One region of the Geodermatophilus bullaregiensis genome, then DNA from elsewhere that is predicted to be linked to it. Evidence: riboswitches for the same ligand, from Rfam matches in the RefSeq annotation. Region 1 holds a riboswitch; the other holds the start of a gene.
What was found. A riboswitch is a leader RNA that binds a small molecule or an ion and turns the genes downstream of it on or off. The one in region 1 is predicted to bind S-adenosylmethionine.

Region 1 (4,400 bases):
CCCGCTGCTGCAGCGCCGGCGGGTAGAGCCGGTCGCTGTCCACCGCGGCGACGACGGCCCGCGCGCCCACCCGGGCCAGCGCCGCCTCCACCCCGCCGCGGCCGCGGCCGACGTCCCAGGTGTTCATCGCCTCGGTGAGCACCACGTAGCTGCCGGCGTCGAAGCGGCGGGCCAGCTTGTCGGCGTGGTGGTCGAGGTAGGAGGCGACGGCGAACCGGCCGTCGTCCTGCACCGCCGTCCCGAACCGCTCCTCCAGCTCGAACGCGCTGCGGTAGGTGAGGTGGGCGATCCGGCGGGCGACGCCGAGGCCGGCCACGGGGCCCGGCCCGGCGTGGTGGTCCCCGCCGGCCCACGCGGGGTCGGCGCGGATGGCGGCCTGCTGGGTGGTCTGGGTGCCGATCTGGTCGGCCGTCGCGGCCGCGCCGGAGGCGAGGAAGAACAGCCCCGCCACCCGGTCGGGCAGCGCGACGGCCCACTCCAGCGCCCGCATGCCGCCCATCGACCCGCCGAGGACGGCGGCCCACCGGCGGACGCCGAGCGCGTCGGCGAGCGCGGCCTCGACCAGCACCTGGTCGGCCACGGTCACCTCGGGGAACCGCGAGCCCCACGGCCGCCCGTCCGGCGCGGTCGACGACGGCCCGGTGGTGCCCTGGCACCCACCGAGCACGTTCGCGCAGACCACGAAGAGCCGGCCGGTGTCCAGTGGCGCGCCCGGCCCGACCAGCGGCGCCCACCACCCCGGCGTCGGGTGCCCGGGGCCGGCCGGGCCGGTGACGTGGCTGTCGCCGGTCAGCGCGTGCTCGACGAGGACCGCGTTGCCGCCGTCCGGGGCGAGCGTGCCCCAGGTCTCGTAGGCGACCCGGACGCCGGGCAGCACCCCGCCGCGCTCGAGCCGGACCGGTCCGTCCAGGTCGAGGAGGAGCCGGTCCCCGACGGGGTCGCCGTCGCGCCACCCGCCGGTGCGCGGCGGGGTGCGGGACGCCGGGACGTCCAGCACCCCGCTCATCACGCGCCCTTGGCGGCGCGGAACCCCGCCTCGAGGTCGGCGAGGACGTCGTCGATGCCCTCGAGCCCGGCGGCCAGGCGCACCAGGCCGGGGGTGACACCGGCGGTCAGCTGCTCCTCGGGCGTCAGCTGCGAGTGCGTGGTCGACGCCGGGTGGATGACCAGGCTGCGCACGTCACCGATGTTGGCCACGTGGCTGTGCAGCTCCAGGCCCTCGACGAACCGCCGGCCCGCCTCGATGCCGCCGCGGATCTCGAAGGCCAGCACCGCGCCGGCGCCGCGGGGGGCGTAGCGCTGCTGGGCGGCGTGCCACGGCGAGGACGGCAGGCCGGCGTAGTGCACCGACTCGACCTCGTCGTGCGCCTCGAGGAACTCGGCGACCCGCTGGGCGTTGGCCACGTGCCGCTCCATGCGCAGCGAGAGCGTCTCGATGCCCTGGACGATCAGCCACGCGTTGAACGGGCTGATGGCCGGGCCGAGGTCGCGCAGCAGCTGTACCCGGGCCTTGAGCGCGAAGGCCGGCGCACCCAGGTCGGCGTAGACGACGCCGTGGTACGTCGGGTCCGGCGTGGTGAAGCCCGGGAACTTCCCGCTGGTCCAGTCGAAGGTGCCGCCGTCGACGATGACGCCGGCGATCGCGGTGCCGTGGCCGCCGAGGTACTTCGTCGCCGAGTGGACGACGACGTCGGCGCCGTGCTCGAGCGGGCGCACCAGGTAGGGCGTGGCGATGGTGTTGTCGACGATCAGCGGCACGCCGTTGCGGTGCGCGACCTCGGCGACGGCGCTGATGTCGAGGACGTCGCCCTTGGGGTTGCCGATCGACTCCCCGTAGAGGGCCTTGGTGTTCTCGCGGACCAGCGACTGCCAGTTCTCCGGGTCGTCGGGGTCCTCGACGAAGGACACCTCGACGCCGAGCTTGGGCAGCGAGTGGTGCAGCAGGTTGTAGGTGCCGCCGTACAGCGACGCCGAGGCGACGACGTGGCTGCCGGCCTCGGCGACGTTGAGCAGCGACAGCGTCTCGGCCGCCTGGCCGCTGGCCACCGCGAGCGCCGCGACGCCGCCCTCGAGGGAGGCCACGCGCTGCTCGAGCGCGTCCTGCGTCGGGTTCATGATCCGCGTGTAGATGTTGCCCATCTCGGCCAGCGCGAACAGGTCCGCGGCGTGCTGGGTGTCGCGGAACTGGTAGCTCGTGGTGGCGTAGATGGGCAGCGCGCGGGCGCCCGTCGTCGGGTCGGGGCTCGCCCCGGCGTGGATCTGCCGGGTCTCGAAGCTCCAGCTCTTCGGGTCGGTCATGCGCCGTCTCCTCTCGCTCCGGAGACCTGTGGCGCACAGGTGCTCCGTCCTTGCCGGGCGGCGGGCGCCGCTCGGCCGGCTCTTCCCCTGGGAGCACCTCAGACGGAGGAGAGGTTGCCGGGCAGCCAGCCAGGTGCTTGTCGCTGCCTCTCGTGAGCCCGCGCCGATCCTAGGAGGTCGCTGCCCCGCTGGTCAGCCGGGGGGTGCGGCGGCAGCCGGGGGTGGCCGGGAGATCAGCCGAGACCGCGGTGGGCGGTCCACAGCTCCCCGGCGCGGGCGGCGGCCTCGGCCACCAGGGCCGCCAGCTCCTCCCGGTCGGGGACGGGGAAGGAGACGTAGGTGCCGCGGCCGCCGGCGGTCGGCCGGCCGTAGGCCTTCGCCGCGAGGTGCCCGTCCCGGAGCAGCCGGACGTTGAGCGTGGTCAGCAGGAACTCCTCGCCGCGGCGGGTGTCCGTCCAGCGCAGCGCCTCCGGGATCGTGACGTTGATCGCCAGGGCGCTCACGTCGACGGCGACGTCGCTGCTCATGGGCGCATCGTGGCACGCGGAGGAGCCCCTGCCCACGCCGTGGCCGGCGCCCGCGCGGGCCCGTCCGCCGTGCTCAGGCGGGAGCGAGCCGGGCGAGCACCTGGTCGAGCGCGACCTGGTCGCCGGCCGCGACGAGCAGCTCGACGACGCCGTCGGCCGGGGCGCGCAGCGTGTGCTCCATCTTCATCGCCTCGACGACGACCACCGGGTCGCCGGCCGCCACGGCCTGCCCGTCGGCGACCGGCACCGCGATCACGGAGCCGGGCATGGGGCTGGTCAGCTCCGGGGCGTGCGCCGCGCCCGCGTCGGGCCGCAGCACCACGCGGCGGGCCCGGCGCAGCTGCGCGGTCGCGCCCTCGGCGTGCACCCACAGCGCGTCCCCGTCGTCGGCGACCAGGCAGCGGGACCGCACGCCGCCGCGGACCAGCGCGAGTCCGCCGTCCTCGGGGGTGCAGGACAGCGGCCCGGCGTCGGCGCCGTCGACCGTGGCGCGGGCCGCGGCCGGGGTGCCGGTCAGCGTCACCGTGCGCGGCTGCCCGCCGGCCTCCAGCCGGACGACGAAGGGTGCGGCGTCGCCGAGCCGGAAGCCGGTCGGCGTGCTCCACGGGTCGGCGGGGTCGGCCGCGGCCCACGCGCCCAGCCAGACCGACGCCGCGGCGGCGAGGACCGCGAGCTCGGGCACCGGCGGGGCCTCGTAGGCGGCCGCGACCCGGTCGAGCAGCGCGGTGTCGAGGTCCCCGGCGCGCACGTCGGGATCGGTGAGCAGGTGCCGCACGAACCCGACGTTCGTGGTCACCCCCAGGACGGCGGTGCCGGCCAGCGCGGTGTCGAGCGCGGTCAGCGCGGCGGCGCGGTCGGGGCCGTGCGCGACCACCTTGGCCAGCATCGGGTCGTAGTCCGAGCCGACGACGGTGCCCGCGGCGAGGCCGGAGTCCACGCGCACGCCGGGGCCGGCCGGCTCGGCCAGCGCGAGCACCCGCCCGCCGGTGGGCAGGAAGCCGCGGCCGGGGTCCTCGGCGTAGACCCGCGCCTCGACGGCGTGCCCGGTCGTCGTCACGTCGTCCTGGCCGAACCCGAGCGGCTCGCCGGCGGCCACCCGCAGCTGCTGCTCGACCAGGTCCAGGCCGGTGACCAGCTCGGTGACCGGGTGCTCGACCTGCAGGCGGGTGTTCATCTCCATGAAGAAGAACTCGTCGGGCCGGTCCGCGGAGACGATGAACTCCACGGTGCCCGCGCCGGTGTAGCCGACGCTGCGGGCCGTGGCGCAGGCGGCCTCGCCGATCCGCGCGCGGGTGGCGGCGTCGAGCAGCGGGGACGGCGCCTCCTCGACCACCTTCTGGTGGCGGCGCTGCAGGCTGCACTCCCGCTCGCCGAGGTGCACGACGCCGCCGTGCGCGTCGGCCAGCACCTGCACCTCGACGTGCCGCGGGCGCTGCACGAACCGCTCGAGGAAGAGGGTGTCGTCGCCGAACGCGGCACCGGCCTCCCGGCGGGCGCTGACCAGCGCGGCGCGCAGGCCGGCAGGGTCCTCGACCACCCGCATGCCCTTGCCGCCACCGCCGGCCGAGGGCTTGA
Region 2 (4,400 bases), 920 kb from region 1:
ACCGCCCAGGCCGCGGTCCCGGCCAGCCAGGACCACAGCCGCCGCGGCCGCCGCCGGCCGACGGCGCGGCCCACGAGCACCACGGTGGCCACCGCGAGGACCCAGGTGACCAGCCGGGTGCCGCCGGACCCGCCGGTGCGCACCCCGGTGGCGTGCAGGACGGCGGAGCCGACGAGGAGGAGGACCAGCACGGCGCCGTGGGCGGCGAGCAGCGCCGGCGCCCAGCTCGGTGGCGGGCTCCCGCCGTCCCCGGACACGGCGGCGGCCCGGCCCCCACGACGGGGACCGGGCCGCTGCACGTCTCGATCGGGGTTCAGGCGGTGCGCACCGCGTCGGCCTGGGGGCCCTTCTCGCCCTGCACGACCTCGAAGGTGACCCGCTGGCCCTCGTCGAGGCTCTTGTACCCGTCCATCTGGATGGCCGAGTAGTGGACGAAGACGTCCTGGCCGCCGTCGACGGCGATGAAGCCGAAGCCCTTCTCGGCGTTGAACCACTTCACGGTGCCCTGTGCCACGTGTGCTCCCACGTTTCGTGCGTGCGGACGGACCCCGGGTTCCGGGGGCCGGGTACAGCTCTTCCGCCCGTCGGACACGAACGTGGAACTGACAACCGCGCGAGAACGTACAACAGCGGGCGCCACCTGGGCAGTCACCCGGCGCCGGGGACGTGGCCCGATCGGGGGGTGCGGTCACCCGCCCGGACCGGTGCCGGCGGGTCGCCCACGCCCCTACCCGATGAGCCCGGCCGCCCGTGCCGACCGCAGCGAGGGCTCGACCCGGTGCGTGGGGCCGACGACCGGCTCCAGCGGGTCGAGGGTCTTCAGGCCCTCGCCGGTGTTGAGGACGACGGTCTCCCTGGTCGGGTCCAGCCGCCCGTCCCCGACCAGCTGCCGCAGGACGGCGACGGTCACCCCGCCGGCGGTCTCGGCGAAGACGCCGGTCGTGCGGGCGAGGTCGCGGATGCCCTGCACGATCTCGTCGTCGCCCACGCGGCCGACCGCGCCGCCGGTGCGCCGGATGGCGTCGAGGGCGTAGGGGCCGTCGGCGGGGTTGCCGATGTTCAGCGACTTGGCGATGCCGGTGGGCCTGACCGGCCTGACGACGTCCCAGCCGTTGTCGAAGGCGGTGGCGATCGGGTCGCAGCCGGCCGACTGGGCGCCGAACACCGTCCACTCGGTGGCCTCGACGATGCCGGCGGCGGCCAGCTCGCGGAAGGCCTTGTCCACCTTGGTCAGCAGCGAGCCCGACGCCATGGGGATGACGACCTGGGCCGGGATCCGCCAGCCGAGCTGCTCGGCGATCTCGTAGCCCATCGTCTTGGAGCCCTCGGCGTAGTACGGCCGCACGTTCTGGTTGACGAAGGCGGTGTCCTCGAACTCGTCGGTCTCGGCGAGCTCGCTGGTCAGCCGGTTGACGTCGTCGTAGGAGCCGTCGACGGCGACCAGCGTCTGGCCGTAGACCGCCGACTGCACGACCTTGCCCGGCTCGAGGTCGGCCGGGATGAAGACGTAGGAGGGCAGGCCGACGCGGGCGGCGTGCGCGGCCACCGAGTTGGCCAGGTTGCCGGTGGAGGCGGCGGCGATCTTGGCGTAGCCCAGCCGCTTGGCGGCGGTGGCCGCGAGGCTGACCACGCGGTCCTTGAAGGAGTGCGTGGGGTTGGCCGAGTCGTCCTTGACCCACAGCCCGCCGGTGATGCCGAGCTCGGCGGCCAGCCGGTCGGCGCGCACCAGGGGCGTCATGCCGGGGTCGAGCGAGACGCGGTCGGCGGGGTCCTGGCCCACCGGCAGCAGGGCGGCGTAGCGCCAGATGTTCTGCGGGCCGGCCTCGATCTGCTCCCGCGTCACCGCGCGCATGCGCTCGGGGTCGTAGTCGACCTCCAGCGGGCCGAAGCACTGCGCGCAGGCGTGCTCGGCGATGAGGCCGAAGGTGGCGCCGCAGTTGCGACAGACCAGGCCTCGGGCGGGGCTCGGGGGCACCGGGCCGCCGGCGCCGGAGTCGGCCTGAACGGATCCGGGAGCGGTCAGGGTCATGCGACGACTACCTCCTCATCTTCCCCGCGGCGGGCCGTCGAGCCGCGCGGGACGGAATTGGCACCTCTCGCCGCTCGCGCAGCGCGGTTGCCGGGGCTTCACCGGGCCGTGTCCCTCTGCCCCTCTGGATGAGTGGAACGCCGCCGACTCTACCCGGGTCCCGGGAGCCGGCCCGGGCCCGGCCATGCTGAGGACGTGGCAGCGCGCATCGTCTACACCGACCTCGACGGCACGATGGTCGGCCCGCGGGGATCGTTCTGGCACACCGTCGACGGCGCGCCCACCGCGGAGCCGGCCACCGCGCTGCTGGAGCTGCACCACGCCGGCGTCCCGCTGGTCATCGTCAGCGGCCGCACCGCCGACCAGGTGACCGAGGCGGGCCGGATCTTCGCCGCCGACGGCGCGATCGCCGAGCTGGGGTCGCTGGTCACGTGGAAGGGCGGCCGGGAGCGCCACCAGCTCACCGGCGAGCTGCCGGCGGAGCACGCCGGGCGGACGCCGGTGGCGGTCATGGCCGAGCTCGGGGTCGTCGAGGACCTCTGCGCCGCGCACCCCGGCCGGCTGGAGTGGCACGCGCCCTGGCACACCACGCACGAGGGCGACGCGCTGCTGCGCGGCTACGTCGACCCGCTCGCCGTCGACGCGTGGCTGGCCGAGCGGGGTGTCGGGTGGCTGACGCTCAAGGACAACGGCGCCATCCCGGCCTCGGCCCGGCTGGCACTGGCGCCGGAGGGGCAGCTGGCGCGGGTCTACCACCTCATGCCGCGCGGCATCACCAAGGGCGCGGCGATCGCCTGGGACCTCGAGCGCCGCGGGATCGACCCCGCCGACGCCGTCGCGGTCGGCGACAGCGTCAGCGACCTGGAGATGGCACCCGCCGTCGGGCGGCTGTTCATCACCGCCAACGGCGCCGAGGTCGACGGCATGGCGCCGCTGCTGGCCGCCGTCCCGAACGTCACCGTCACCGGGGCCGCGATGGGCGAGGGCTGGGCCCAGGCGATCCGCGCCTCCCTCTAGGACGTGACGTCGCGCCTCGCGAAGTGCCGGAACGCCAGCGCGGTGAAGACGGCGGCGTAGACCAGCGACTGCACCACCCCGCGGAAGAGGTCCGAGGAGTCGACCGGTGTCTGCAGCAGGTCGGTCCAGGCGAACTCCTCCGCCGTCGGGAACCAGTCGCGGATGGACCCGAGCTGCTCGACCTGGTCGAGGATGGCGAACACGAACATCGTGAACACCGCCCCGCCGACGGCGGCCAGCGGCGCGTCGGTGACGGTGGACAGCCAGAACGCCAGCGTGCCGACGACGAGCAGGTGCACGGCGAGGTAGCCGAGCATCCCGGCCAGCCGCAGCATCCCCTCCCCCTGCGACAGCGTCACCCCGATCGGCGTCTGGATCTCCTCGAAGCCGAACGCGATGCCCCCGGCGACCACCGCGACCAGGGCGAGGGTCAGCAGCGCGGCCACCGACATCACCAGCGCGGCGGCGAACTTCTGCCGCAGCAGCCGCGACCGCGGGACCGGGGTGGCCAGCGTGTAGCGCAGCGAGCCCCACTGCGCCTCGCTGGCCACGGTGTCGCCGAAGAACAGCGCGTAGACGACGACCAGGAAGAAGCCCGTCGTCGCGAACAGCACGAACAGCGTGAAGTTCAGGCCGCTGGACGTGGCGACGTCGACGAGGTTGATCCGGCTGTTGGTCTGCGCCTCCTCGCTGGCGCCCAGCTGCAGCGCGGCGATGAGCACCAGCGGGAGGGCGATCATCAGCGCGAACACGCCGATGGTGCGCCGCCGCTTGAACTGCCGGCGCAGCTCGACCGACAGCCGCAGCGTCCGCTCGGGCCGGTAGCCGGCGACCGCGCCGGTGGCCTGGACGTGCTCGGTGGTGCTCGCCATCAGTTCTCCCCCACCAGGGCCAGGAACGCGTCCTCCAGCCGGCGCCGCGGCGTGAACTGGTCGACGGCGACGTCGGCGGCCACGAGGGCCTGCAGCGCGGCCGCGCGCGAGGTCTGCGGGCCCAGGTCGGCGACCAGGCCCTCGTCGGTGTGCTCCACGGTGACGCCGGGCAGCCCGGACAGGACGGCGGCCGCGCGGTCGGCCTCGGCGTCGTCGGCCAGGCCCACGAGCACCGCGCCGCCGGTGCCGACGATCTCCTCGACCGTCCCCTGCGCGATCTTCTGCCCCTTGGCCATGACCACCACGTGGGTGCAGGTCTGCTCGATCTCGCTGAGCAGGTGGCTGGAGACGATGACCGTGCGGCCGGTCGCGGCGTAGGAGCGCAGCACCGCGCGCATGGCGTGGATCTGCGGCGGGTCCAGGCCGTTGGTCGGCTCGTCGAGCACCAGCAGGTCGGGCAGGCCGAGCATCGCCTGCGCGAT

Region 2: it holds a riboswitch for S-adenosylmethionine, as region 1 does, so the genes downstream of both, thrC (threonine synthase) here and JOD57_RS11145 (bifunctional o-acetylhomoserine/o-acetylserine sulfhydrylase) in region 1, are expected to answer to the same signal.

Annotation. Positions count from the first base shown of each region.
Region 1 is NZ_JAFBCJ010000001.1:2,359,914-2,364,313, reverse strand. It holds gene metX (homoserine O-acetyltransferase MetX) at 1-1,006, opposite strand, end outside; gene JOD57_RS11145 (bifunctional o-acetylhomoserine/o-acetylserine sulfhydrylase) at 1,006-2,298, opposite strand; SAM riboswitch class IV at 2,340-2,456, opposite strand; gene JOD57_RS11140 (hypothetical protein) at 2,532-2,825, opposite strand; gene JOD57_RS11135 (acetyl/propionyl/methylcrotonyl-CoA carboxylase subunit alpha) at 2,899-4,400, opposite strand, start outside.
Region 2 is NZ_JAFBCJ010000001.1:3,281,983-3,286,382, reverse strand. It holds gene JOD57_RS15580 (hypothetical protein) at 1-257, opposite strand, end outside; gene JOD57_RS15575 (cold-shock protein) at 314-514, opposite strand; gene thrC (threonine synthase) at 728-2,029, opposite strand; SAM riboswitch class I at 2,042-2,164, opposite strand; gene JOD57_RS15565 (HAD family hydrolase) at 2,225-3,046, shown strand; gene JOD57_RS15560 (ABC transporter permease) at 3,043-3,918, opposite strand; gene JOD57_RS15555 (alpha/beta fold hydrolase) at 3,918-4,400, opposite strand, start outside.